Hydrogenovibrio crunogenus: one gene and its partner. The protein of the gene in region 1 interacts with the protein of each later gene in a pairwise test. Links are inferred from orthologs where the notes say so. Each region holds a gene or a part of one and is shown in the gene's direction. Other genes may lie near its edges.

Region 1 (5,011 bases):
ATTTTTTAAAATTCGATACATATTTCCTCATAAAACCGTCATTCTTTAACGAGCTCCCCGTCCTCGTTTTGATCAGGTTGAGAAGATTTTTTCTGGGTAAACCACTTAACCACGATAGGCGTTAAAAAATTATCACATATAAAGTAGGCCAGCGCTTCTTTTCCATTACCTTGGTTCAAGCATTGCAAGGTTTGCGTTATTTCAACGCCAGGATCTTTCAACCGTACTCTTGCCTTGGCAACCTCTAAAGGAAGCTTTCGGTGCGTCCAAGAACGCCCTTCAAGCATGGCCGTGACTTTATTAAGGCGGGCTATTTTTTGGCTACCCATGTTGCCACCTTTGCTACTAGAAAAGACAGTATCAGCGTTAAAGCAGATAACACAAAGTAAGAACCTGTCTCTCCAACATAGGTCTCTACAATTAATTTAATGCCCCACAAGGAAAACAAAAAACCAATCAAGAGTAGGAGTGAAGAAACCAAAACGAAGGCCATGCTCCATGCACTTTTATGAAGAGACACCCGCATTTCTTCAAATTGAGCCTCCACCAGCTCAACCACAGAAATAATGAATTCCGACAACGTTACTTTAGACATTTATTTCTTATTCATCATTAACGCGATTAAAAATCCAATCCCAAAGCTTATCGCCGTACTTTGAAAGGGGTGTGATTGAATTTCATTTTCTACTGCGCCAAGGCCATCTTTTCCTTTAGATTTTAACGCGTCCAACTGTTCTTTCAAGTCATCAATATGAAGCTCATCAAATACTTTAGATTTTCCTTCAGTAGCCTTTTCTTGAGCCAGTTCCTTGATCGTATGAGAAAGTTGTTGAACATCACCTTTAAGCGCTTCAATATCCTTCTTTAACTGTGTTACTTCTTGAGTTGCCATACTTCCCTCCTGTTTGCATTGACATGCATCATCACAATCTAAATAAAATAGGCAATTTTCAGTATAATGGTTTTAAACTAAATATCAAAGAAGACATTCAAGTCTAACCCTCCCCTACCCTCTAATAGAGAGTTCATGAAGGATTGCTTAACCTTTGTTTCCAAACGCCTAATATAGCGTTCATCAAAGAACACAGCAAATTTATAAAATCTGAGTAAACCTACGTGCTTAGCACGGTATACAAAGCTGAATTGACTTATCATCTTATTCGTTGACTAAGTAATAATCCTCAACTATGATTAATTAATGATAGTGAAAATATCTCCATATTGGATTTGAGATGATCACTGTCATTTAGTGATATCCCAAACATAAGGAGTTACAACGATGAAACATTCAATAATTGTTGCCGCACTTGCAGGCACGCTGTCTTTAAGTAGTGGGGTTTTAATGGCCGCACCAGGTGATGGCTCCTCTCAGATTTATGGCAGTCAAATGATGACCCAGCAGGAAAGAGCGGAACATCGCGCGAAACTACGAGCCGCTAAAACCGAAGCCGAAAGAAATCAAATCCGTCAAGAAAACCATGAACGCATGCAGCAGCGTGCGAAAGAGCGAGGAGTGCAAATGCCGGATATGCCACCTCAAAACCGAGGCCATATGAACCAGGGGCAAGGAATGGGCATGGGCCAAGGTCAAGGAATGGGTCAAGGTCAAGGAATGGGTCAAGGTCAAGGAATGGGTCAAGGCCAAGGCATGGGGTCTGGAAAAAGACAAAACCAACAATAAAACCCTGTCATTTCAACACGGCGCACACTGTGCGCCAATGAATGTTAATTCTCTCCATAAATGCGTTAACACAATACAAGAATGCTATAGAATCTGATTGACAGCTTTCTTACATCTCATCAAAATGTTCTAGAAAGAATGCTTAACCATATTTTCTTCCGCTTAATTCGACAAGGTCATCCTTATGCAGCAACAATCACCCAACACCGGATTAATCCATGCTTATTTACTCGATGGAACTGGCGGTGGTCAGTTCTTGGATTGGCAGGCTGTTCAAGATTGGACCCCTTCTCAAGGCAAGCTTTGGTTGCATTTTGACTATACTGGCGCTTTTTCTAAAGATTGGATAAGCAACCAAAGCGGACTTGAGTCGTTAGCCGCAGAAGCTTTATTAACTGAAGAAACCCGTCCACGTGCTGTCACATTAGGAGATGGTCTGTTGATCGCATTAAGAGGGGTCAACCAAAACCCGGATTCAGATCCTGAAGACATGGTGTCGGTTAGGTTGTGGGTCGATAATGATCGAATCATCTCAACACGTAAACGCGACTTACTCTCTATTCAGGATATTTTACTTCAATTAGAAAAAGGCAACGGCCCAAGTGACTGCGCCGAATTTCTAGTTTCACTAACTGATCGCTTGGTTTGGCGGATGAGCGATACCATCAATTTATTTGAAGATCGCGCGGGCGAACTTGAAAGTCATGCTTTATCCGAAAACCGAGAGACCCTGCGCTTCGATTTGGCCATATTACGCCGGCAGACCATTACACTCCGGCGCTATTTAGCACCGCAGCGCGAAGCACTCAGCCGCTTAATGGTTGAGAAAATCAGTTGGCTCAATGATGCTCACCGCTTGGAAATTCGCGAAACCAGTGATCGACTCGTTCGTCACATTGAAGACATTGATGCGGTAAGAGAAAGAGCCGCCGTCACCCACGAAGAATTACTCAGTCGTGTTTCAGAACAGCTCAATGAACGTATGTATGTGCTGTCCATCATTGCGGCCATTTTTTTACCACTGGGCTTTTTTACAGGGTTACTCGGCATCAATGTAGGAGGCATCCCTGGCGCCAATAATGCCAACGCGTTCTTTATTTTTGTGGCACTTTTAATTGGTATCGTTGTGCTGCAACTGATACTGTTAAAATGGAAAAAATGGTTTTAAAATCAGAGTTGATTGGCTGAAAATATGGCCAGGCCTGGTTGTTTTAGCGTCCTAACCCTTTAAAAAACGAGTGTGTTTTTTATGCAATATGAAACAAGCGAATTAGTTATCGGTTTTTACCTGCTCAATATCGTGCTGGTTCTGATCGCAATGTTTCATATGCTTTACCAACGCCGCTCGCCCCAGAATTTAATGGCTTGGATCCTGGCATTGATTCTGTTGCCGTTTGTCGGAATTTTCTTTTATGTCATTTTCGGCTCACGAAAACTTCTTTATAAGAAGAACAAACCCAACATCTCTTTGCCGACCTTAATATCGTCACGCCCTAAGAAAGGGTTAGCCAGACTCAATGACACCCTTCTTCTTGCCAATCAAATTGACGGCACCAGCATTGGAAACAATGTTACTTTTCATCAGGATGCCGTCGAGACATATCAGCAGTTTATGCAGACATTGGAAAATGCTCAGTCACACATTTGTCTGGAAACCTATTCCTTTGAATTAGACAAGACCGGACAGGAAATTTTAGACGTGCTCATTCGAAAGGCTAAGTCGGGTGTCGAAGTCAGATTATTAATGGATGCCGTTGGGTCGTTGAGTATTTATCGCAACCAGGGGCAGCTTGCCAGATTGACCGAAGCAGGCGGGAAATACAGTTTTTTTCAACCCTTATTCAAAAACGTGTTTAACAGTCAGTTGAATTTAAGAAACCACCGTAAAATTTATTTGATTGACCATCACACCCTTTTTACGGGCGGTATGAACTTATCTAACAATTATTTTGGTTCAAAAGAGAATGAACCCAAAGAAGGTTATTGGGTTGATTTGCTATTTAAAATAGAAGGCCCCCTTACCGAGCACTACCAAAAAATATTTAATGAAGATTGGCACTACACCACGCAAGAACGTATTCACACTGAGAGAACGGTGCTTGATAAACCGCTGCTTACCAGAGGATTTATGCAAACAATCCCTTCTGGACCGGACATTAACAGCGATGCTTTATTTGAATCTCTTTTACAAGGTATCTATTTTGCCAAACACCGAATTGTCCTTGTCACCCCCTACTTCATTCCCGACAGTGCAATTGTAAATGCCTTGATGATTGCCATCAAACGCGGCGTGAAAGTGATTCTGATTACACCTGAAACATCAGATCATCTTATTTTTGATTTAGGCAGAGGATCTTTTATGCGTGATTTCTTAGAACATGGCGGTGAAATTCACAGCTACGCGCATGGCATGATGCATGCAAAACTGGTACTCATTGATGATAAAGCTGCACTTTTTGGCTCAGCCAATTTAGACTACCGTTCTTTATTCATTAACTACGAAGTTTCCAATATCACCTATTCCAAACAATTCATTGCTCTACTGTCCGATTGGATTGATAACTTGATCAGTCAAAGTATGCCCTATCACCCGTCAGATAAAAAAATTCGCCGGCTGCTAGAAAACCTGACTCGAACCATTGCACCGATTCTATAAAGTTTTGACGATTTCACATGTATAAACCCAAACTAACCCCGATATCCCATTTATTACACTCTGAAAATAAGGACGCCCTTCCAAATTATTTTGGTTTGTTAACCTGGAATTTACACAAGGTCGATTTTTCACATTTTATTCATCGCCCAATAGAACAGTTATTGCCGATTGATCCGCCTCACCTGCTATCATTACAAGAAGCTACGGCCAGACAATCTCAACATAAATTCTTTAACTTACCTTTCATTATGGCCCCCAACATTGAAACAAAGAAAAAACATTTCGGGGTTCTGACCGCATCGGCTTTTGAAATGAAAGCCCATCATCAATGTCTAACACAAAGTCGAGAACTGGGCTGGATGACCCACAAAACAGCCTTGATTACCGAGCATCCACTACAAAATGGTGAAACTTTAACCCATGTCAACATTCATGCAATCAACTTTGTTTCTCATAGCGCCTTTCGAAAAGAATTGCAATTGATTTGGCATTTTCTGTCTGAGAAAAAAGGGCCGATGATACTCAGTGGCGACTTTAACACCTGGAATAAAACACGGGTTAAAACCCTCAACACCGCCATTAAACAATTGAACCTGACAGAAGTTCGCTACCCAACGCATAAAGCGATAAAAACCCTTAATTGGCAACCGCTTGATTATGTCTTTTATCGGGGA
Region 2 (3,830 bases), 260 kb from region 1 along the record:
TCAATTAAGAGGAATGCCTGATGAGATGTTGCGTTACTTCTTTGGAATTCCTGAAGGGCAAGATCCTAGGGGCGGTCATCAAGAACAGGTGAGCTCGTTGGGGTCAGGGTTTATTATTTCATCGGATGGCTACATCATTACCAATCACCATGTGGTCGCGGATGCAGATGATATTGTTGTGAAGCTGAGCAATCGCCGAGAATTGAAAGCGAAGGTGATTGGTAGTGACGAGCGTTCAGATATTGCCGTGATAAAAGTGGATGCCAAAAATCTGCCGGTTGCCAAAATCGGAACGTCTAAAGATTTAAAAGTGGGTCAATGGGTAATGGCGATTGGTGAACCTTTTGGGTTGGATTACACCGTCACGCATGGCATTATCAGTGCTTTGGGTCGCTCACTTCCCGATGATACTTATGTGCCGTTTATCCAGACTGATGTTGCGATAAACCCTGGAAACTCTGGCGGGCCGCTCTTAAACACAAGCGGTGAAGTCATTGGTGTTAATGCTCAAATTTACAGTAATAGTGGCGGTTCAATGGGGCTTTCATTTTCAATTCCAATCGATATTGCGATGGATGTTGCACATCAGCTTAAAACCAAAGGGCGTGTTGAACGAGGCTATCTAGGAGTTGGTGTTCAAGAAGTGTCAGGTGATTTAGCCAAATCATTTGATATGAAAAGACCGATGGGAGCGTTAGTTACCTCAACGGAAAAAGGTTCGGCAGCCAGTGAGGCGGGGATTCAACCGGGTGATATTATTATTGAATTTGCCGGTCGAACAATCCAAAAGTCAGCAGATTTACCTCCCATTGTAGGGAACTCCGCTGTGGGAGAGTCAATCAAAGTTAAAATCTTAAGGAATGGAGATTATAAAACGCTGACAGTTCGCTTGAAGTCGTTAGATGATATGAAGTTGGCTTCTGCTGGTGCAGAGGCTGAAAATACGACTTTGGGTGTGATGATGAAAGAAATCGATCCGAAGGTGCTTGATAAATTGAATTTGCCTTTTGGTGTCGGTGTTTCTAAAGTCAAACGAGGCAGTGCAGCAGACCGTGCAGGCATTATGCCGGGAGATATTTTGGTAACAATTAATTTCAAACCCATTAAATCCGTTAAGGCTTTGAATGAAATTGTTTCTGCAGCTCCGAAAGGTCGTTCGCTTCCTGTCAGGGTGGTTAGAGGGAAACGTTCCGTGTTCCTTCCTCTGGTATTAAATTAATTATGATTGGGTTTGAGAGAACTAAATCTTATAAACAAGTGAGATTTATAACAATTTAGCGTAAAATACGCGGATATTTGTTATCAAACGATTCATTCATGTTTTTGATGCGAAGGGTGTCTAGCTTAAAAGAACTAGACACCCTTTTTTGTAACTTTTTTAAGTTTGTTTTTAATGAATCGATTACTGTTTAAAAATTGAGGCATAAATGTCAAACCAGCTTGAACATATTCGTAACTTTTCAATTATTGCTCATATCGACCATGGTAAATCGACCATTGCAGATCGATTTATTCATTTGTGCGGTGGTTTAACAGACCGGGAAATGGCTGCTCAGGTTTTAGATTCAATGGATCTGGAGCGTGAACGAGGCATCACCATTAAAGCACAAAGTGTGACATTGAATTATTTGTCGGATGATGGTCAGACATATCAATTGAACTTTATCGATACGCCAGGCCATGTGGATTTTTCTTATGAAGTTTCTCGTTCTCTGGCAGCTTGTGAAGGTGCTTTACTGGTTGTTGATGCCTCGCAAGGGGTTGAGGCACAAACCGTAGCTAATTGTTATACTGCGATTGAGCAGGGGTTGGAAGTTTTACCTGTGCTTAATAAAATTGATTTGCCAGCGGCAGAGCCTGAACGTGTGGTGGATGAAATTGAAGAGATTATTGGGATTGAAGCCCATGATGCCGTGCATGCCAGTGCTAAATCAGGAATCGGCATCAAAGAGACACTAGAAGAAATTGTGCGAAAAATCCCATCTCCAGAAGGCGATTTAGAGTCACCATTAAAGGCGTTGATTATTGATTCATGGTTCGATAATTATTTAGGGGTTGTGTCACTGGTTCGAGTCATTGACGGTAAAATCAGTAAGAAAACCAAAATGAAAATCATGTCAACAAAGGAAGAGTATGTTGTTGACGAGGTGGGGATTTTCACACCGAAACGTACGCCTAGAGAGGCATTGTCAGCGGGTGAAGTAGGATATGTTATTGCAGGTATTAAAGATATCGACGGCGCACCTGTTGGGGATACGATTACCATTTCCGGAAATGAGTCTGATCCTTTGCCTGGATTTAAGCCTGTCAAACCGCGCGTTTTTGCAGGTCTTTTCCCGATCAGTTCAGAAGACTTTGAAGATTTAAGAGAGGCTTTGCGTAAGTTACGCTTGAATGATGCGGCGCTTCATTTTGAACCGGAAAGTTCCGATGCACTTGGTTTTGGCTTTCGTTGTGGCTTTTTGGGAATGCTGCATATGGAGATCATTCAGGAACGGCTTGAACGTGAGTATAACCTGGATCTGATCACGACAGCGCCGACTGTTATTTATGAAGTGTTAACGAAAAAAGGTGAGTTGTTAGATATTGATAACCCTTCAAGTTTGCCTGACCCGAGTTTGATTGAAGAGATTCGTGAGCCGATCATCCAAGCTAATATTTTAGTGCCGAACGAGTATGTGGGTGCTGTGATGAAGCTATGTTTGGAGAAACGTGGCGTTCAAAAAGATATGCAGTATGTCGGGAACCAGGTATCTATCCATTATGAATTGCCTTTGAATGAAGTGGTTCTAGACTTTTTTGATCGTTTGAAATCAACCAGTCGAGGGTATGCTTCGATGGAATATGATTTCAAACGTTTCCAAGCAGATGACCTTGTGAAGCTTGAATTCTTGGTGAACAGTGAACCTGTTGATGCATTAGCGATTATTGTTCATAAAGCCACGGCAGTACAACGAGGCAAGGTGTTGATTGAGAAGCTGAGAAAGATTATTCCTCGTCAAATGTTCGATGTTGCGATACAAGCAGCAATTGGTGCTAAAATTATCGGCAGAACAAATGTGAAGGCATTGCGCAAGAATGTAACGGCAAAATGTTATGGGGGCGATGTTTCACGTAAGAAAAAACTACTGCAGAAACAAAAAGAGGGTAAAAAACGAATGAAATCCATCGGGAGTGTTGAGCTTCCACAGGAAGCGTTTTTAGCCGTGTTAAATACTTCAGAAGAAGATTAAAGAGAAATATCCCAATGAGTTTTGAGTTAATTTTAGTTATTATCACGGCCATTACAGGTGTTGTCGTTTATGTAGATCGAACCGTTTGGCGTCCAAAAAGAGAGCGCTCGGTTACAACCGAAAAAGAACCGATTCTTGTTGAGTATTCGCGTTCCTTATTTCCTGTTTTTTTAATTGTTCTAGTACTTCGTTCTTTTGTGATCGAACCTTTTAGAATCCCTTCTGGTTCGATGTACCCAACGTTAGAGATTGGCGATTTTATTGTCGTGAATAAATTTGCTTACGGCATTAAGTTACCTGTAACGCAAACGAAGATTTTACCGATTGGCGAGCCTAAACGCGGGGATGTCGTGGTTTTTAAATATCCTAAAGATCCTGATGTGGACTATATTAAAAGAGTCGTTGGATTGCCTGGAGATGAAATTACGTATATCGGTAGAACGGTTTTCATTAACGGAAAGCCTGCTAAGCAAACTTTTTTGAGTGAATACCAAGGAGAAGGGTCCGGTAAAGTAATGAATGGCGCTTCTTTAATGCAAGAAAATTTAGGAGATGCTTCGCATCTGATTTTATCTGATCGAGAAAAAACCAGCCAGG

The links.
Region 2: the proteins of zntB (region 1) and lepA interact in binary tests that used the Escherichia coli proteins (3 or more experiments, as listed by UniProt). The link is inferred for Hydrogenovibrio crunogenus from one-to-one orthologs.

The regions. Positions count from the first base shown.
Region 1 is NZ_CP032096.1:1,030,015-1,035,025, reverse strand. The notes cover bases 965-3,857. They hold zntB (zinc transporter ZntB), read left to right. Parts: upstream 965-1,865; coding sequence 1,866-2,849; downstream 2,850-3,857. Other genes in these bases: cls (cardiolipin synthase), read left to right, coding at 2,931-3,857; GHNINEIG_RS04960 (hypothetical protein), read left to right, coding at 1,280-1,681. In the rest of the region: GHNINEIG_RS04980 (hypothetical protein), read right to left, coding at 1-21; GHNINEIG_RS04975 (hypothetical protein), read right to left, coding at 39-329; GHNINEIG_RS04970 (hypothetical protein), read right to left, coding at 311-595; GHNINEIG_RS04965 (DUF883 family protein), read right to left, coding at 596-892; more of cls, read left to right, coding at 3,858-4,337; GHNINEIG_RS04945 (endonuclease/exonuclease/phosphatase family protein), read left to right, coding at 4,355-5,011. UniProt on the Escherichia coli protein: Zinc transporter. Acts as a Zn(2+):proton symporter, which likely mediates zinc ion uptake. Purified ZntB reconstituted in liposomes also binds and transports Cd(2+), Ni(2+) and Co(2+).
Region 2 is NZ_CP032096.1:772,598-776,427, forward strand. Bases 845-3,830 are described here. They hold lepA (translation elongation factor 4), read left to right. Parts: upstream 845-1,427; coding sequence 1,428-3,233; downstream 3,234-3,830. Other genes in these bases: GHNINEIG_RS03610 (DegQ family serine endoprotease), read left to right, coding at 845-1,219; lepB (signal peptidase I), read left to right, coding at 3,248-3,830. In the rest of the region: more of GHNINEIG_RS03610, read left to right, coding at 1-844. UniProt on the Escherichia coli protein: Required for accurate and efficient protein synthesis under certain stress conditions. May act as a fidelity factor of the translation reaction, by catalyzing a one-codon backward translocation of tRNAs on improperly translocated ribosomes.